DNA from 2 places in the Micromonospora sp. NPDC049836 genome. Region 2 is predicted to be linked to the other one. Evidence: riboswitches for the same ligand, from Rfam matches in the RefSeq annotation. Region 2 holds a riboswitch; the other holds the start of a gene.
What was found. A riboswitch is a leader RNA that binds a small molecule or an ion and turns the genes downstream of it on or off. The one in region 2 is predicted to bind S-adenosylmethionine.
Positions count from the first base shown of each region.

Region 1: linked by a shared signal. The riboswitch ahead of ACIBPB_RS12400 (GNAT family N-acetyltransferase) and the one ahead of thrC (threonine synthase) in region 2 are both predicted to bind S-adenosylmethionine.

Region 1 covers NZ_JBITLH010000004.1:157,776-161,586, reverse strand. The annotation lists gene ACIBPB_RS12405 (ABC transporter substrate-binding protein) at 1-1,401, opposite strand, end outside; SAM riboswitch class IV at 1,781-1,895, shown strand; gene ACIBPB_RS12400 (GNAT family N-acetyltransferase) at 1,874-2,533, shown strand; gene nhaA (Na+/H+ antiporter NhaA) at 2,663-3,811, opposite strand, start outside.
Region 2 covers NZ_JBITLH010000005.1:49,113-52,923, forward strand. The annotation lists gene ACIBPB_RS14825 (DUF4232 domain-containing protein) at 1-165, opposite strand, end outside; gene ACIBPB_RS14830 (ArsR/SmtB family transcription factor) at 173-481, opposite strand; gene ACIBPB_RS14835 (DMT family transporter) at 571-1,533, shown strand; SAM riboswitch class I at 1,606-1,738, shown strand; gene thrC (threonine synthase) at 1,751-3,040, shown strand; gene ACIBPB_RS14845 (LacI family DNA-binding transcriptional regulator) at 3,048-3,811, opposite strand, start outside.

The DNA of each region.
Region 1 (3,811 bases), on a different contig from region 2:
GATGTCGTTGGACTGCCGGGCCTGGGTGAGCGCGGTGTCGAGCTGCGGGTTGCTGTAGCCGGAGACGTTCTGGCTGCCGCCGGTGCCGACGAAGTTGGTGATGTTGGCGTCCGGGTCGATCCGCCCGCTCCAGCCCAGTTGCAGCAGCTCGAAGTTGCCGCGGTCCTGCTCGTCGAGGAGCGAGGAGTACTCCACCGGGTTGATCTTCAGGTCGAACCCGCCGTCCTTGACCATGGCCTGCAACGCCTGCGCGAGGCGCAGCGAGTCGGGCGTGTTCGAGATGAGCATCGCCACCGGGTACGGCGTCTGCACGCCGGCCTCGGACAGCAACTGCTTGGCCTTGGCGGGATCGTGCGGAACGCACGTCTGCGCCTGCTCGGACGAGAACGGGCTGGCCGGCGAGATCGGTGAGCAGGCGGGGGCGAAGAGTCCGTTGAAGACGGCCTGGACCAGTGCCTTGCGGTCGAGGGCGTACTCGAAGGCCTGCCGGACCTTGGCGTTCTGCGCGATCGGCCGGTTGATCGGCTTCGGCGCGGTGCCGACGCCGTCGACGTTGCCGATGTTGAAGGTGAGCCCCTGGTAGCCCAGCGACTGGGACTGGAGCACGGTGAGCGAGGAGTCGCCGCGCAACGCGGCGTAGTCCTGGGTGGAGATGCTGTCGGCGACCTGCGCGTCGCCGGAGCGCAGGTTGGCCGCCCGGATGCTCGCGTCGCTGAGGATGTGCCAGGAGATGGCGTCGAAGTTGACCTTGCTGGCGTCGTAGAAGTTCGGGTCGCGGACCACGTCGATGGAGTTCTGCGGCACCCGCTTGGCGAACTTGAACGGGCCGACGCAGACCGGCGCGTTGGCGAAGTTGTCGCCGAGGCTCTGCAGCGCCTTCGGGCTCATGATCATGCCGGCCCGGTCCGCCAGCGCCCCGACCAGCGGCGCGAACGGCTGCTTCAGGTGGATCACGACGGTGTTGGCGTCGGGCGCGTCGACGGTCTCGATGGGACCGAGTTCGCTCTTGCGCGCGGAGCGGGCGTTGGTCAGGTGCCGTTGCAGGGTGGCCTTGACCGCGGCGGAGTCGAACGGGGTCCCGTCCGCGAACCGCGCGCCCTGGCGCAGCGGGATGGTGACCGTCCTGCCGTCACTGCTGGTGCTCGGCAGGGCGGTGGCCAGTTGCGGTACGACCTGGGCCTGCTCGTTGACGTCGTAGAGCTTCTGGCAGATGGCCTGGAAGACGTAGCGCGAGTAGAGGCTGCGCGACAGCGTCGGGTCCAGCGCGTCGGGCTCCGCGGAGAGGGCGATCACCAGCTTGCCGCCCTTCTTCACGGCGGCCGGGTCGGCCGGCGTACCGAAGTTGTCCTGTCCTGCCGCCTGGTCCTCACCGGACTTGGCGCCGCCCTCGTCGTTCGACACCGGCGAGCACGCTACGACGGTGCAGGCGACGGCGAGCGCCGCCACAGCTGCCCGTAATGGGGAGAGCCTTCGCAGGCTCGGGTCACTGAGGTTCGTCATTGGGAGCTCCTCGAGTGGGCGATTCGGGGAGCGTATGTTGTATACGAACTGCTCCGCAAGACCTCCGGTCTGCACCAGGACGAGCCACCAGCGACCGACCACCCGGGCCAGGCGCCGCGCGGCGGGCAGGTTCGCGACGGCCCGGTCGAGGAAGGCGCGGACCTCGCCGGGGTCACGGCCCGGTGTCCGAACCCGACCGGCCGGCAACGGCGCTCGCGCACCTGTCAGGCGTCGAAATGTGGATTGCGTCGGCCCCAACACCGTCGCTACCGTGACGCCAGGTCATGAGTGCCAGCGCGAAGCCCCGGCTTGCTGGCCGGCAACCCTCCTACGCGGGTGGGGTGCTCCGGGTGAGGACCCGGCCCGGCACAGGGTGTGCCCGGCAAGTCGCGGACGGAGCACTCCCCTGCCATTCCCCACGAGACTGACCGCGCCGCTGCTCGACGGTGAACGTGTCCGGCTGGAGCCACTGGAGCACCGGCACGCCGCGGACCTGGCCAGAGCAGCCGAGGAGAACCGGACCTCGTACCGCTTCACCTGGGTACCCACCGCGGGCGAGGTGAGCGACTACATCGATGCGCAGCTGGCCCGGGCCGCCGCCGGGAGTTTGCTGCCGTACGCGCAGGTGGCCAAGGCGTCCGGACGCGCCGTCGGGGCGACCGCCTACTGGGATCCGCGGCTGTGGCCGGACCGCGACGAGTTGTGCGCGGTCGAGGTCGGTTTCACCTGGCTGGCCGCTTCGGCCCAGGGCAGCGGGCTGAACACCGAGGCCAAGTTCCTGCTGTTCGCCCACGCGTTCGAGCAGTGGCGGGTGGCCCGCGTCGACCTCAAGACCGACGCGCGCAACGCGCGCTCCCGCGCGGCGATCGAGGGGGTGGGAGCGCAGTTCGAGGGCGTACTGCGCTGCTGGTCGCGGTCCTGGGCGCCGGGTGAGGAGGGCCTGCTCCGGGACTCCGCGATGTACTCCATCCTCGCCTCGGAATGGCCGGCCTGCCGGACCCGCCTACGGGCCCGGCTCGCCGAAGGCCGGTGACCTCGGCCGGTCCGCCGAACGCGCCAACACGCCGGCGCTTCCGCGCACGCCTCGACGAGGTCCCGGATCCTCGTGACGCTCCGGTCCCGTCCCGTCCCGGCAAGAGGTCGCACGGCGAGACCTGACGGCCTACCGGCGTGCCGTCACGTCGACGGGACGCGCCTGGTCACCGGTCGCCAGGCCAGCGCGGCCGAGGCGGGCCCGGGCGCGGGCCGTACGAATGGCGGCGGTCAGGGTCGCGATGTCGTAGGCGCCGTGGTGGCGGCGGCCGTTGATGAAGAAGGTCGGGGTGCCGGACACTGCGCTGTGGTCGGCCGAGTCGATGTCGCGGTCGATGCGAGCGGCGTGGGCGTGGCTCGTGAGCTCGTCGTGGAAGCGCTTCTGATCCAGGCCGAGGTCGGCGGCGTATCCGAGCAGATCGGTGAGGTTCAGCTTGTCCTGGTGGTCGAGCAGCAGGTCGTGCATCTGCCAGAACTTGCCCTGGGCGGCCGCCGCTTCGGCGGCCTCCGCGGCGAGCTGGGCGTGCGGGTGCACGTCCGGCAGCGGCAGGTGGCGCCACACGAAACGCAGGTCGGCGTGGCCCAGCAGCTGCCGGACGGCCGGCTCGGCCCTCCCGCAGTACGGGCACTGGAAGTCGCCGTACTGCACCAGCGTCACCGACGCGTCGGCCGGGCCGCGGACGTGGTCCCGCTGCTCGTCAACGTCGGGGATGAGGTCGGTCAGCTCCGTCATGTCGCCGAACAGCGCCCGGACGCGCGTGTCCTTGGGCAACATGTGGGTGACCCGGAACGCGGTCCAGGTCAGCACCGAGGACACGATCGCGGCGCTGAGCACCCCGACCTTGACCTCGGCCAGGTGGTCGCCGGTGAAGGCCAGGCCGGCGATCAGCAGCGACACGGTGAAGCTGACGCCGGCGATCGTGCCGCTTCCGAGCACGCCCGCCCAGCCCACGGCCGGACGGATGCGACCGCCTGAGACCCAGGTGAGCCCGGCCGAGGTGCCGATCACGGCGAGCGGCTTGCCGACGACATACGCGAGCAGTACGCCCCAGGTCAGAGGTGAGGTGAACGCCTGGGCCAGGAACGGACCGTCGATGCTGATGCCGGCGTTGGCCAGGCCGAACAGCGGCACGATGAGGTAGCTGGACCAGGGATGGTAGATGCGCTGAAGGCGGTCGTTGGGCGACAGCGTGTTCGCGAGGCCGATCGACGCCGTCCGCGCGAGCGTGGGCGTCGGCTGCTCACGGAACGACCGGAACAGTCCGCTGACCTGCTCGAG
Region 2 (3,811 bases):
CGTCGGGTCGGCCGTGCGGGCGCCCGGCCGGGGCGGTGTGGTGGCCAGCGGATCGGCACCCGCCGGCGCCGCGGGCGGCCTCCCGGCCGGCCCCGGCGTCGGGGCGCAGGCGGCCAGCAGCGTCACGCCGGTGAGGGCGCCGATCAGGCGCGCCGTGCTCCGCATCGGGTGATCAGGCCGCCCGGCCGGGCCCGGCGAGGACCGCGTCGAGCAGCCCCGGGTAGTGGCGGTCCAGTTCCTCGCGGCGCAGGCGCACGAACCGGCTGGTGCCGGCGACCCGGGTCCGGGTCAGGCCGGCCTCGCGCAGCACCTTGAGGTGATGGCTGCGGGTCGCCTTGGAGACGCCGAACTCGAAGGTGCCGCAGGCGTGTTCCCCGCCCTCGGCGAGGGCCCGGACGATCTGCAACCGGACGTCGTCGGCCAGCGCCGCCAGCACGGCGGTCACCGGTACGTCCCGCAGCTCGGGTTCGTGCAGCTCCATGTGACCAGGGTAACCTATGTTCGACAATCGTCAAACAAGCTCCTAGAGTCGGGCCGTTGGTTCGACGGTACTCGAACATAGGAGCTGCGATGCGTTCCCGTCACGCCACCCTGCCGATCTTCGCCGTGATCAGCTGGGGAGTCATGTTCCCCGTGCTGGCCAGCGCGCTCACCCGGGTGGACGCGCTCAACCTGACCACCGCCCGGTACGTGCTGGCCACCGCCGTGCTGCTCGCCCTGCTGCTGGCGCGCGAGGGGGTCGCCGCCCTGGCCACCCAGCGACGCGGGGTCGAGGTGGCGCTGCTCGGCGCGCTCGGCTTCGCCGGCTTCAACACGCTGATGAACCTCGCCCTCGGCCACGCCACCCCGCAGCAGATCGCGCTCTTCGCGGCCACCGTGCCGCTGGTCACCCAGCTGGTCCGCTGGGCGCGCGACGGCGTACGGCCCCGGCCCGCGCTGCTCGGCCTCTCGCTGGTCGCCCTGGTCGGCGTCGGCCTGGTGATCACCCGAGGTCGGCTGGACGGGCTCGGACAGTTCGGCGTGGGCGGGCTGCTCATGATCGGCGCGGTGTTCGGCTGGGCGTTCTACACCCACGGTGCCAGCCGGTTCCCCGAGTGGTCCGCGCTGCGCTACACCACGCTGACCGCCGTCGCCGGCATGCTCGCCATGGTCGCCGCCAGCGCCGTCGCCGACCTCGCCGGGCTCCAGCACGCGCCGGCCGCCGCCGACCTCGTCGCGGTCGCTCCCCAGCTCGGGTACGCGGTGCTCGTCGGCGCCGTCCTCGCGGTGCTGGCCTGGAACACCGGCGTACGACGGCTCGGTCCGGCCAACGCCGCGCTCTTCATGAACCTGGTGCCGGTCGCCACGTTCGCGGTGCAGATCCTGCGCGGCTACCGGCCGGTCCCGGTGGAGCTGGTCGGCGCCGGGCTGACCATCGCCGCCCTGGTGGCCGCGAACCTCGCCACCCGTACCCGCGCCGCGGCGACCCCGGCGCCGGCCGCCGTGGTCGACCGGCCGGCCGTGGTGGAGCCGGTCGCGGTGTTCGGGCGCTGAGCCGGCCCACACCGTGGGATCCCCAGGTGGCGCGGCCTCCGGCGGCGCATAGACTCGACGGCACAACTGCATACCTCATCCAGAGGGGCTGAGGGATACGGCCCGATGACGCCCCGGCAACCACCCACGCGCTCGACGACGAGCGACCGCGGGCAGGTGCCAATTCCGTCCCCGCCGCACCCGGCGATGCGGGGAAAGATGAGAGGACCTTCTCGACATGACGTCGACGCTTCCCGCCGTCTCCGGCATCGACACCACCCTCAGCCCGGCCCGCGCCCTGGTCTGTCGCGCCTGTTCCGCGCGCTACCCGCTGGCCGCGCAGCACGCCTGCTACGAGTGTTTCGGCCCGCTGGAGGTCGACTACGACGCCGCCGCGCTGGCCGCCGTCACCCGCGAGCAGATCGAGGCCGGCCCGAAGAACCTCTGGCGGTACGCCGCCCTGCTCCCGGCCGGCCAGGACCCGGCCACCCGGGTGACCCTGGACCCGGGGCTGACCCCGCTGGTGTCCGCCCCGCACCTCGCCGCCGAGCTGGGCATCACCGCCCCGCTCTGGGTCAAGGACGACAGCGCCAACCCCACCCACTCGTTCAAGGACCGGGTCGTCTCGGTGGCGCTGACCGCCGCCCGGGCGCTCGGCTTCACCCGGTACGCCTGCGCCTCGACCGGCAACCTGGCCAACTCGGTGGCCGCCCACGCGGCCCGGGTCGGCGCGCCGTCGGTGGTCTTCATCCCCAGCGACCTGGAGTCGGGCAAGGTGGTCACCACCGCCGTCTACGGCGGCGACCTGGTCGCCATCGACGGCTCGTACGACGACGTCAACCGGCTCTGCGGCGAGTTGGTGGAGACCGACGAGTTCGAGGACACCGCGTTCGTCAACGTCAACGTCCGGCCGTTCTACGCCGAGGGCTCCAAGACCCTCGGCTACGAGGTGGCCGAGCAGCTCGGTTGGCGGATCCCGGCCCAGGTGGTCATCCCGATGGCCAGCGGCGAGCTGCTCACGAAGATCGACAAGGCGTTCGCCGAGCTGGTCGAGATCGGCCTGGTCGAGGCGCCGGCCGGCGGCTGGAAGGTGTTCGGCGCGCAGTCGGCCGGCTGCAACCCGATCGCCACCGCGCTGCACGCCGGCACCGACACGATCACCCCGGTCAGGCCCACCGGCATCGCCAAGTCGCTGAACATCGGCGACCCGGCGGCGGGCCTCTACGCGCTGGAGGCGGTCCGCCGCACCGGCGGCTGGATGGAGTACGCCGACGACGACGAGATCCGCGCCGGCATCCGGCTGCTGGCCCGCACCACCGGGGTGTTCGCCGAGACCGCCGGCGGGGTCACCGTCGCGGTGCTGCGCAAGCTGGTCGAGTCCGGCCGGCTCGACCCGGCGGCCGAGACGGTGGTCTTCAACACCGGCGAGGGACTGAAGACCATCGACGCGGTCGCCCCGCAGGTCGGCCCCACCCACCGCATCAAGCCCTCGCTGCGGGCGGCCCGCGACGCCGGCCTCCTCTCCTAGGGGTCGCTCAACCGGTGGGTCGGGTGGTGTCGCGCACCACGACGTGCCACCGCGGGTGATCCGGAGCCGGGCTGCTCAGGCCGAGGGCCACCCGGGCGCAGTGGGCGCCCTGGTCCCGTAGCGACTGCGCCAGGGTGGTCAGCCCGACGGGCGCGGCGGCGTCGCTGTCGTCCCAGCCGGTCACCGCGAGATCCTCCGGCACGCGCCGGCCGGCGGCGCCGGCCGCGCGCAGGGCGCCGAGGGCGAGTTCGTCGCTCATGGCGGCGATGGCGTCCGGCGGATCGCCGCCGGTCAGCACCTGCCCGGCGAAGGACTCGCCCGCGGTGATGTGGTTGACCGGGCAGACGGCCAGCCGTAGCTGACCGGCTGGGTGCCCCGCTTCGGTCCAGGCGTCGCGGAAGCCCTGCCACCGGTGGCGGGTCACCGGGAACCGTACCTGCGGCACGTCGTCGCCGCCGAGCAGGTGACGGGCGCGACCGCGGTCGAGCGGGAAGCCGAGCACGAGGGGGCGGCGGGCGCGCGCGAAGGCCACCCGACCGATCGCCACCGCCGCGGCGTGGTCGTCGATGCCGACCACCGGCAGCCCGCGTCCGTGCGGGCCGGCATGGATCACCGCGGGCAGTCCGGTGTCGGCCACGGCGTCGAGCACCGGGTCGTCGTCGCTGGTGGTCCAGACGACGTAGCCGTCCACGGCGGCCTCCGCGACCCGCCGGGGATCGGTGGCGGCGCCGGTGATCGGCACCAGGGTGAGTCCGACGCCCTCGGCGGCGC